Regions from separate parts of the Variovorax sp. GW821-FHT09D07 genome, predicted to be linked through region 1. Evidence: predicted binding sites of a transcription regulator. Region 1 holds the regulator's gene; each other region holds the start of a gene.

The links. Region 1 encodes sigma-54, which starts transcription at its own class of promoters, with help from an activator protein. Its sites were predicted from a motif close to TGGCANGNAANCTGCTTT; they were not measured.
Region 2: a site for sigma-54 is predicted at 1,350-1,367, ahead of AC07OX_RS23270 (TorF family putative porin). Genes of this name have one in related genera too.
Region 3: a site for sigma-54 is predicted at 751-768, ahead of AC07OX_RS06010 (nitrate- and nitrite sensing domain-containing protein). Genes of this name have one in related genera too.
Region 4: a site for sigma-54 is predicted at 1,218-1,235, ahead of nirB (nitrite reductase large subunit NirB). Genes of this name have one in related genera too.

What each region holds. Positions count from the first base shown of each region.
Region 1 covers NZ_JBWKOY010000012.1:66,406-68,599, reverse strand. The annotation lists gene AC07OX_RS28925 (phospholipase D family protein) at 1-439, opposite strand, end outside; gene rpoN (RNA polymerase factor sigma-54) at 450-2,039, opposite strand; gene lptB (LPS export ABC transporter ATP-binding protein) at 2,057-2,194, opposite strand, start outside.
Region 2 covers NZ_JBWKOY010000007.1:100,836-103,029, reverse strand. The annotation lists gene AC07OX_RS23280 (ammonium transporter) at 1-1, opposite strand, end outside; gene glnK (P-II family nitrogen regulator) at 31-369, opposite strand; gene AC07OX_RS23270 (TorF family putative porin) at 440-1,306, opposite strand; gene AC07OX_RS23265 (YifB family Mg chelatase-like AAA ATPase) at 1,524-2,194, shown strand, end outside.
Region 3 covers NZ_JBWKOY010000001.1:1,313,873-1,316,066, reverse strand. The annotation lists gene AC07OX_RS06010 (nitrate- and nitrite sensing domain-containing protein) at 1-719, opposite strand, end outside; gene tsaD (tRNA (adenosine(37)-N6)-threonylcarbamoyltransferase complex transferase subunit TsaD) at 820-1,881, shown strand; gene AC07OX_RS06000 (alpha/beta hydrolase) at 1,817-2,194, opposite strand, start outside.
Region 4 covers NZ_JBWKOY010000006.1:43,174-45,367, reverse strand. The annotation lists gene AC07OX_RS21470 (2-hydroxychromene-2-carboxylate isomerase) at 1-243, opposite strand, end outside; gene AC07OX_RS21465 (DUF1289 domain-containing protein) at 240-509, opposite strand; gene AC07OX_RS21460 (YbaK/EbsC family protein) at 506-994, opposite strand; gene nirB (nitrite reductase large subunit NirB) at 1,445-2,194, shown strand, end outside.

The DNA of each region.
Region 1 (2,194 bases):
GGCGCAGCTCCACGTTCGGCGTGGCGGCCAGGCCGAGCAGCAGCTCGTCTTCGCCCGAGGTGTACAGGTCGTCCATCAACAGGCGCACGCGCACGCCGCGCTGGGCCGCATCGCGCAGGGTGCGCAGCAGGTAGCGGCCGGTCTCGTCGTTCTCGATCTGGTAGTACTGCACGTCGAGCGTGCGCTGCGCGCGGCGCGCCAGCTGCAGCCGCGTGTCGAAGGCGAAATCGCCGCCGGGCATCAGGCGAAAGCCGCTGAGGTCGGGGTCGGGCTGCGAGGCCAGCGCGATCTTGCCGAGCGCGGTGTCGGCCGAGACGGCGATGGCCTTGGTGGGCGGGCGCGGTGCCTCGTCGGGCAAGGTGGCACAGCCGGCGAACAGCGATGCAGCCACGAGGGCGAAGACCCAATGCCCCCAGCGCGACAGCAGGCGACGGGTCATCGTGGGCTTTCTACAGGGCTTTGCGCAGGTTGGCCGGTGCGATGCGCAAGGCCTCGCGGTACTTGGCGACGGTGCGGCGCGCGCACTCGATGCCCTGCTCTTTCAGCATCTCGGAAATCTGGCTGTCGGACAGCGGCTTCTTGATGCTTTCCGAACTCACGAACTGCTTGATCAGCGCGCGCACCGCGGTGCTCGACGCGTTGCCGCCGGTCTCGGTGCCCAGCGCCGAGCCGAAGAAGTACTTGAGCTCGACCGTGCCGAAGGGCGTGGCCATGTACTTGGCGGTGGTCACGCGCGAGATGGTCGACTCGTGCAGGCCCAGCTCGTCGGCGATCTCGCGCAGCACCAGCGGGCGCATGGCCAGCTCGCCGTGCACGAAGTAGCTCTTCTGGCGCTCGACGATGGCGTTGCTCACGCGCAGGATGGTGTCGAAGCGCTGCTGGATGTTCTTGATGAACCAGCGCGCCTCCTGCAGCCGCTGCGACAGCGCCTGGCTGCCCTCGCCCTTGTGCGACTTGAGCGCCCCGGCGTAGATGTCGTGCACGCGCAGGCGCGGCATGACCTCGGGGTTCAGCATGACGCGGAACTTCACGTTCGTGCCGCGCCCGGTCTTGGTCACGATCACGTCGGGAATGACGATGTTGCGCTCGACGTCGACAAAGCGGCGCCCTGGCTTGGGTTCGAGCCGCGCAATGACTTGCAGCGCCGAGCGCACCAGCTCTTCGTTGGTGCGCGTGAGCGTGGCCAGGCGCTTGAAGTCGCGCCGCGCGAGCAGCTCCATCGGCTGCTTGCAGATCGCGATGGCGGTCTTGCGGATGAGCGCTTCGGCCTCGGTCTCGTCTTCGCTGGCGAGCGCCTTCAGCTGGATGCTCAGGCATTCGCCCAGGTCGCGCGCACCGACGCCGACCGGCTCCAGGCTCTGCAGCAGGCCCAGCGCCACCTGGAAGTGGTGCACGAGGTCGTCGAACTGGTCGTTGTCGTCGCCCGCCAGGCCCGAGGCCAGCGCGGGCAGCGAGTCTTCGAGGTAGCCGTCGTCGTTGAGCGACTCGATCAGGAAGCGCAGCGCGGCGCAGTCGTTTTCATTGAGCCGCAGGCTCAGCGCCTGGCGGTGCAGGAAGGACTGCAGCGACTCCTGGCTGCGCGCGAGCTCGGTGGCGTCGGCACGCTCGTCGTCGCCCAGGTTGTTCTGGCGTGCGGGTGCATCGCTGCCCCACTCGCTGTCGTCGGGCGCCATGTCGACGGTGCCGTCGCCTTCCCAGTCGGGCTCGCGCTCGGCGATCTCGGCGGCGGGGCCGTCGGTGTCGGGGGTCGAGGAGGTGGTGTCGCTGGACGTGGAGGACGTGCTGGCGGCGGACGGCGTGAACTCGGCCTCGCCCTCGCCCGCGTCGTCGCGCGGCACCGGCGCATCGGCCGTGTCCAGCCCGAATTCCTCGCGCGCCGCTTCTTCCGCGGTGCGTTCGAGGAACGGGTTCTCGTCCAGCATCTGCTCGACCTCCTGGCTCAACTCGAGCGTGGAGAGCTGGAGCAGGCGAATGGACTGCTGCAGCTGTGGCGTCAGCGCCAGATGCTGCGAGACGCGAAGGGACAGCCCTTGCTTCATGGAGACCCGACCCTCCCTTACATGCGGAAGTGCTCGCCCAGGTACACCCTGCGTACCTCGGCGTTGTCGACGATCTCCGAGGGTGTGCCTTGTGCCAGCACGTGCCCGTCGCTGATGATGAACGCGTGATCGCAGATGCCCAGCGTCTCACGCAC
Region 2 (2,194 bases), on a different contig from region 1:
TAGTCGTTGTTCTTTCGGGCCAGGACTCGATCAGAGGGCTTCGCGGCCCGTTTCGCCGGTGCGGATGCGCACGACCTGTTCGAGGTTGTAGACAAAGATCTTGCCGTCGCCGATCTTCCCGGTGCGCGCGGCGCCTTCCACCGCCTCGATCACGCGGTCGACCAGCTCGTCGGAGATGGCCGCCTCGATCTTCACCTTGGGCAGGAAGTCGACCACGTACTCGGCGCCGCGGTACAGCTCGGTGTGGCCCTTCTGGCGACCGAAGCCCTTCACTTCCGTGACGGTGATGCCCTGCACGCCGATGGCCGAGAGCGCTTCGCGCACCTCGTCGAGCTTGAACGGTTTGATGATGGCTGTGACCAGCTTCATGATGAGTTGCTCCTTCTGGATGGATGAAAGGCGGCGCGGCAACGTGGGCCGCGCCTGGTTGTTCTGTCGATTACAGCGTCTTCGTCAGCGTGAGGATGAAGCGTGCCTTGTTGGGCGAGTAGTAGGTGGTGCCGAAGGTGCCGAAGTCGGGGATCTCGATGCCCGGGTAGGCCACGACCTGGTAGTTGGACTTCTTGTTGGCGCCCTGCACCGAGCCGGTGAGCGTCAGGCCGCTGCCGAAGTCGTAGGTGGCGCCGATGTTGTAGTCCACGTAGCTCTTGTAGCCCAGGCTGCGGATGTCGCTGGACATGTTGGTGAAGCCGACGGCGGCCTTGAGCGTGACCTTGGGCACGATCTCCTTGCTGTAGGCCAGGTTCAGGTAGCCGGTGTTGCGGCCCTTCAGGCCCGAGCCCGTCTTGGCACCGGCGTAGCCGAAGTAGTCCTTGGACACCGTGTGCGAGTACTTGGCCGTGAACGAGCCGAAGCTGTCGTTGGCGTAGGTGGCGCCCACGTACAGCTCGGTGGTGTTGCCCACCGAGTTGCCCGGGTAGATGTAGGTGAGCGCACCCACGTCCATGTCGACCGGGCCGGCCTTGAACTTGTAGCCGCCGTACAGGTCGCTCTCGATGCTGTTGCCCTTGAGCCAGTTGACGCTGGAGTTCCAGTTGCCGATGTAGAAGCCGCTGTCGCCGAAGGCGTAGTCGAAGCCGCCCTGGATGGCGGGCTTGAAGCCCTTGGTCTTGGCGTAGTCGTTCTTGCCGATCATGTCCTGGTCCTGGCCGCGGAACTTGTAGTTCGTGGTCAGCGAGACATTGCCCGTGAGCAGGGGCGCGGGCGCCGGTGCGGCGGCGTCGGCGGCCTGGGCCATGGCGGCGCCCGAGGCGGTCAGTGCAGTGGCCAGAACGATCAACGCCTGGGCGGCGGTACGGTGCGTCATCAGGGAACTCCTCGCAAGTGTGTTGTTGGACCTGAGCACCCTCAAAGCAGGGAGCGTGCCAAACTGCACGAATACCGCCCCGGCCAGAGGGCGCAGGTGTCCGGCGATGAGCGCCAAATCGTTACAAGCCCTGTTTCCGGCAGTTGCACACGCTTGCACGCTGCACGGTCCTGGGCTTGCACGTCGCAGGCGCACCAACTTGGGGAGAGGGAGAAAAATGAGTCTGTCTTTGGTGCAAAGCCGCGCCTTGCTCGGCCTGGAGGCCGCCGCCGTCACGGTCGAGGTGCATCTGGCGAACGGCCTGCCGAGCTTCACGCTGGTCGGGCTGGCCGAGACCGAGGTCAAGGAAGCACGCGAGCGCGTGCGCTCGGCGATCCAGAACGCCGGGCTCGAATTTCCGACCAACAAGAAGATCGTGGTCAATCTGGCGCCCGCCGACCTGCCGAAGGACTCGGGCCGCTTCGACCTGCCCATCGCCCTGGGCATCCTCGCGGCCAGCGGGCAGATCGAGAACGCCCGCCTCGCCGGCCACGAGTTCGCCGGCGAGCTCTCGCTGTCGGGCGAACTGCGCCCCGTGCGCGGCGCGCTCGCGATGGCCGTGGCCACCTACGCGCAAGGCACGGCCGTGCGGCTGGTGCTGCCCCTGGACAGCGCCCAGGAGGCCGCGCTGGTGCCCGGCGCGCAGGTGTACGGCGCCCGGCACCTGCTCGACGTGGTGCGCCAGTTCGTCGCCAGCGGCGGCGGGCCGGTCGACGCGAGCGACGACGGCTGGACCCGCGTGCGCGCCGCGCCCGGCGACGGCGCCCCGCGCTATGCCGACCTGGCCGACGTCAAGGGCCACACCGGCGCCAAGCGCGCCCTCGAGATTGCCGCGGCCGGCGGCCACAG
Region 3 (2,194 bases), on a different contig from region 1:
CGGCGCAGGCGTTCGAGTTCGGCCAGCACGGCGTCCGACTGGCTGTCGTGCCACAGCGTGCGCACCGCGTCGCCCGAGAAATCGATGAACACCTGGAAGCAGCGCTCCTGCGACTCGATGAGGTGGCGCCACTGCTGGCGCTGCGCGTCGTCGCCCCGGCCCAGCGCGAGCGCGGCGGCGCCGAAGGCGCGCTCCTGGCCGGCGAACTCCTTGCCCTGCATGAAGTTGAACATCGCCACCAGCAGGCGCGAGATCTCGGGGTCGGTGGCGCCGTCGGCCGCCTCGAACACCACGGCCAGCAGGCCGGCCACCAGCTTGGCGAAGGCGGCCACGGCCTGCGCGGGCTGGAGCTCGAGCGCGTCGATGCGCCGGCGCAGCGCGGGCAGGGCGTCCAGGCCGGGCAGCACCCAGGCGATGCGGCTGAACAGGCGCGCGCCGTGGCCGGCGCCCACCGCGCGGTGGTGCTCGGCCTCGAGCCGGTCGAAGCCGGCGCGCACCTGCTGCTCGAGCGCCAGGCATTCGGCGATCTGCGGTGCGCGCTGGTCGGCGAAGCGCCCGCCGTGCGAGGCCAGGAACACGTTCGACATGCCGCGCTCTCGCTGCAGCGCATGCACGAGCCGCCCGATGGCGCCGACCAGCTCGCTGGTGCGCGCGAGCTGGTCCAGCGCGTCGATCTCGCATCGGCGCGCGGCGATCAGGAAGCTCAGGCCGGAAGTCATTCGTGGGGGCGCGGAAGGGGCGCCTTCCGCTCGTGCAACTTCCGTGCCTCGCTTGCCCCTTCGCCGGCGCCGCCGGCGGGCGGCCCCTACACTCGGCGCCATGCTCTTGTTGGGAATCGAATCATCCTGCGACGAGACCGGCGTGGCGCTGGTCGAGTCGCACGGCGACGCGCTGCCGCTGCTGCGTTCGCACGCGCTGCACAGCCAGATCGCCATGCACCAGGCCTACGGCGGCGTGGTGCCCGAGCTGGCCAGCCGCGACCACATCCGTCGCGTGCTGCCGCTCACCGAAGCCGTCATGGCCGAGGCCGGGCGCTCGCTGGCCGAGATCGACGTGGTGGCCTACACGCGCGGCCCGGGCCTGGCCGGTGCGCTGCTCGTGGGCGCGGGCGTGGCCTGCGCACTGGGTGTGGCGCTGGGCAAGCCGGTGCTGGGGGTGCATCACCTCGAAGGGCATCTGCTGTCGCCGTTCCTGAGCGCCGATCCGCCCGAATTTCCGTTCGTGGCGCTGCTGGTGTCGGGTGGTCACACGCAGCTGATGCGGGTCGACGGCGTGGGCCGCTACGAACTGCTCGGCGAGACCATCGACGACGCGGCCGGCGAGGCCTTCGATAAGAGCGCCAAGCTCATGGGCCTGCCGTACCCCGGCGGCCCCTGGCTCGCGAAGCTGGCCGAAGAGGGCGACGCCGCGGCCTTCAAGCTGCCGCGCCCGCTGCTGCACAGCGGCGACCTCGACTTTTCGTTTGCCGGCCTGAAGACGGCCGTGCTCACGCAGGCCAAGAAGCTCGGCGACCAGCTCGAGGCGCGCAAGGCCGACCTGGCCGCCTCCACGCAGGCGGCGATCGTCGAAGTGCTGCTGAAGAAGTCGCTCGCGGCGCTGGACCAGACCGGCCTGAAGCGGCTGGTGGTGGCCGGCGGCGTGGGGGCCAACAAGAACCTGCGCGAGCAACTGAACGCGGCCTGCGCCAAGCGCAAGGTGCGCGTGCATTACCCCGAGCTGCATCTGTGCACCGACAACGGCGCCATGATCGCCATGGCCGCCGCGATGCGTCTGCAATCAGGCCTGTCGCAGGCCTCGGAGCGCTACGCCTTCGACGTCAAGCCGCGATGGCCGATGGCATCGCTGATGACGCCCGAGACGCCGCTGCCGGAAACCGTGTAGCCGGCTGCGGCCGTGCACGCCCCAGCGAGGGCAGCGGCAGCACGTCGAGCACGTTGCGCCACAGCTGGCGCCACTCGGGCCAGTCGTGGCCGCCTTCGGTCGTGAACACGCGCCCCGGCGGCAGGGCGTCCGCCAGCAGCTTGTGGTTGCTGGCAAAGCGGTCGGCCAGGCCGAAGCCCAGGTACAGCGGCGGCAGGTCCTGGGAAGGCTTCGGCGCCAGGTACTGCTGGAAGAAGGGCCAGAGCTTGCGGTCGGGTTCCTCGTCGGGCTGCGGCCCGGTGGGCGCCTGCCAGGCGCGCAGGCCGCCGGCCTT
Region 4 (2,194 bases), on a different contig from region 1:
GGCCGGCATCTCGATGGGGATGCCGTGCGCCTGGCCCAGCCACAGCACGTGGCGGTAGGTCCAGCTGCGCTTCGAAGGAATCTCGGCCGGCCCGAGCTGGCCGTGGTGCTTGAGCAGCGCGCCCAGCAGCACCGGCTTGTAGGCCACGCTCACGCTCAGGCCTTCGAGCGCCTCGGGCAGGTGCTCGAACGCCAGGTGCGCGTAGGGCGAGATGAAATCGAGATAGAAGTCGATGTGCTTCATGCGTCGTGGTCTCCTGTGGTGGGTTCGGGCACGCGCCAGATGCCGGCCTGGGCCCGCAGTTCGATCGCGCGCCACACCTGGCGGCGGCTGTCGTCTTCCATCTTGCTCCAGCCGGCGATCTCGGGAATGGTGCGCAGGCACCCTTCGCAGAAGCCGCTCAGGCGGTCCATGCGGCACACCGACGAGCACGGCGAGGGCACCTCGCCGTCCATGCGCTGCACGGTGCCTGCGCGCTCGGCGAGCGCATGCGCTTCGTCGAAGTTCACACCACGTCGGCCACCGGCGCGCCGGTGAGCTTCTCTAAATCGGTCGGGTGCAGCTGGAACACCGCGTGCGGGTGGCCCGCGGCGGCCCAGATTTCCTCGAAGCGGAACAGCTCGCGGTCGATCAGCACCACCGGCTTGGTCACATGGCCCACCGGCGACACGCCGCCGATGGTGAAGCCGGTGCGCGCCTTCACGAAGTCGGCGTCGGCGCGGCCGGTCTTGCCGACGATGGCATCGACCTTCTTCTCGTCGACGCGCTTGTCGCCCGAGGTGATGACCAGCACCGCCGCCTCGTCGCTCTTGCGGCGGAAGATGATGCTCTTGGCGATCTGCCCGACCGAGATGCCGAGCGCGTCGGCGGCCTGCTGCGCGGTGCGGCAGGCGTCGTCGAGCATGCGGGGCGCATGGGGGTGGCCGGCGTCCTGCAGCACGCGGGAGACGCGCTGGACACCTTCAGGGAGGGAATGGAGTTCGGAGCCGCACATGGCAAGTTCTTCGGGGTTCGTGGAGGGCGTTCGCCCTGCGTTGCAAGGCCCCGAGCATACGGAAAAGCCCCGCGCGCCGGCGCCGCCGCCCCCATCCGCCCTTCAACCCCGGCGCACCAATGCGGAGAGCGCCGGCGCACGACGCACGTGCGCGGCGTGCCGGCGCCGGTCCGCTTTCGGTGCGCCACCGGCCGATGAGCCCCGCCACAAGGGCTTTTGAGCGCGGCACGCTTATTGCTGAACAGGGTTGCGACCCACCGGCTTCTGCGGCGGGTTCGCAGTGCCTCCGCTAACGACGGCGGGGTTCAAGCGCACCGATGGCCGCCCGCCGCCGGTTCGTCTGCTCCAACCCATTTCGCATCCGTTCCGTCGCGGGGGCCCCAACGACGCTGTCTGTTCGACAGCGGCTGCGGGGGCGCCTTCCAGGGCCGGTTGCGTGCAGGACCCCCAATGAAGATCGCAGTCATCGGCCACGGCATGGTCGGCCACAAGTTCCTCGAGCAACTCCACACGCTCGGCATTCCCGGCGCACAGGTCACCGTGCTGTGCGAAGAGCCGCGCCCGGCCTACGACCGGGTGCACCTGTCCGAATACTTCTCCGGCAAGACGGCCGACGACCTGTCGCTGGTCGAGCCCGGCTTCTTCGAGCGCAGCGGCTTCACGCTGCGCCTGGCCGCGCGGGCCGTGGCCGTCGAGCGGCGCAACAACACCGTCACCACGGCCGACGGCGAGGTGATCGCCTACGACAAGCTGGTGCTGGCCACCGGCTCCAACCCCTTCGTGCCGGCCGTGCCGGGCCGCGACCGGCCGAACTGCTTTGTCTACCGCACCATCGAGGACCTGGACGCCATGAAGGCCTGCGGCGCCAGGTCGCGCAGCGGCGTGGTGGTGGGCGGCGGCCTGCTGGGCCTGGAATGCGCCAAGGCGCTGCGCGACATGGGCCTGGAGACGCACGTGGTCGAGTTCGCGCCGCGCCTGATGGCGGTGCAAGTCGACGAAGGCGGCGGCCGTGCATTGCGCGGCAGCATCGAGGCGCTGGGCCTGCACGTGCACACCGGCCGCAACACGGTGGAGATCGTCGACGGCGCGAGCGCGCGGCACCGCATGGTGTTCGCCGACGGCACGCACCTGGAGACCGACATGATCGTGTTCTCCGCCGGCATCCGCCCGCGCGACGAACTGGCGCGCCAGAGCCTGCTG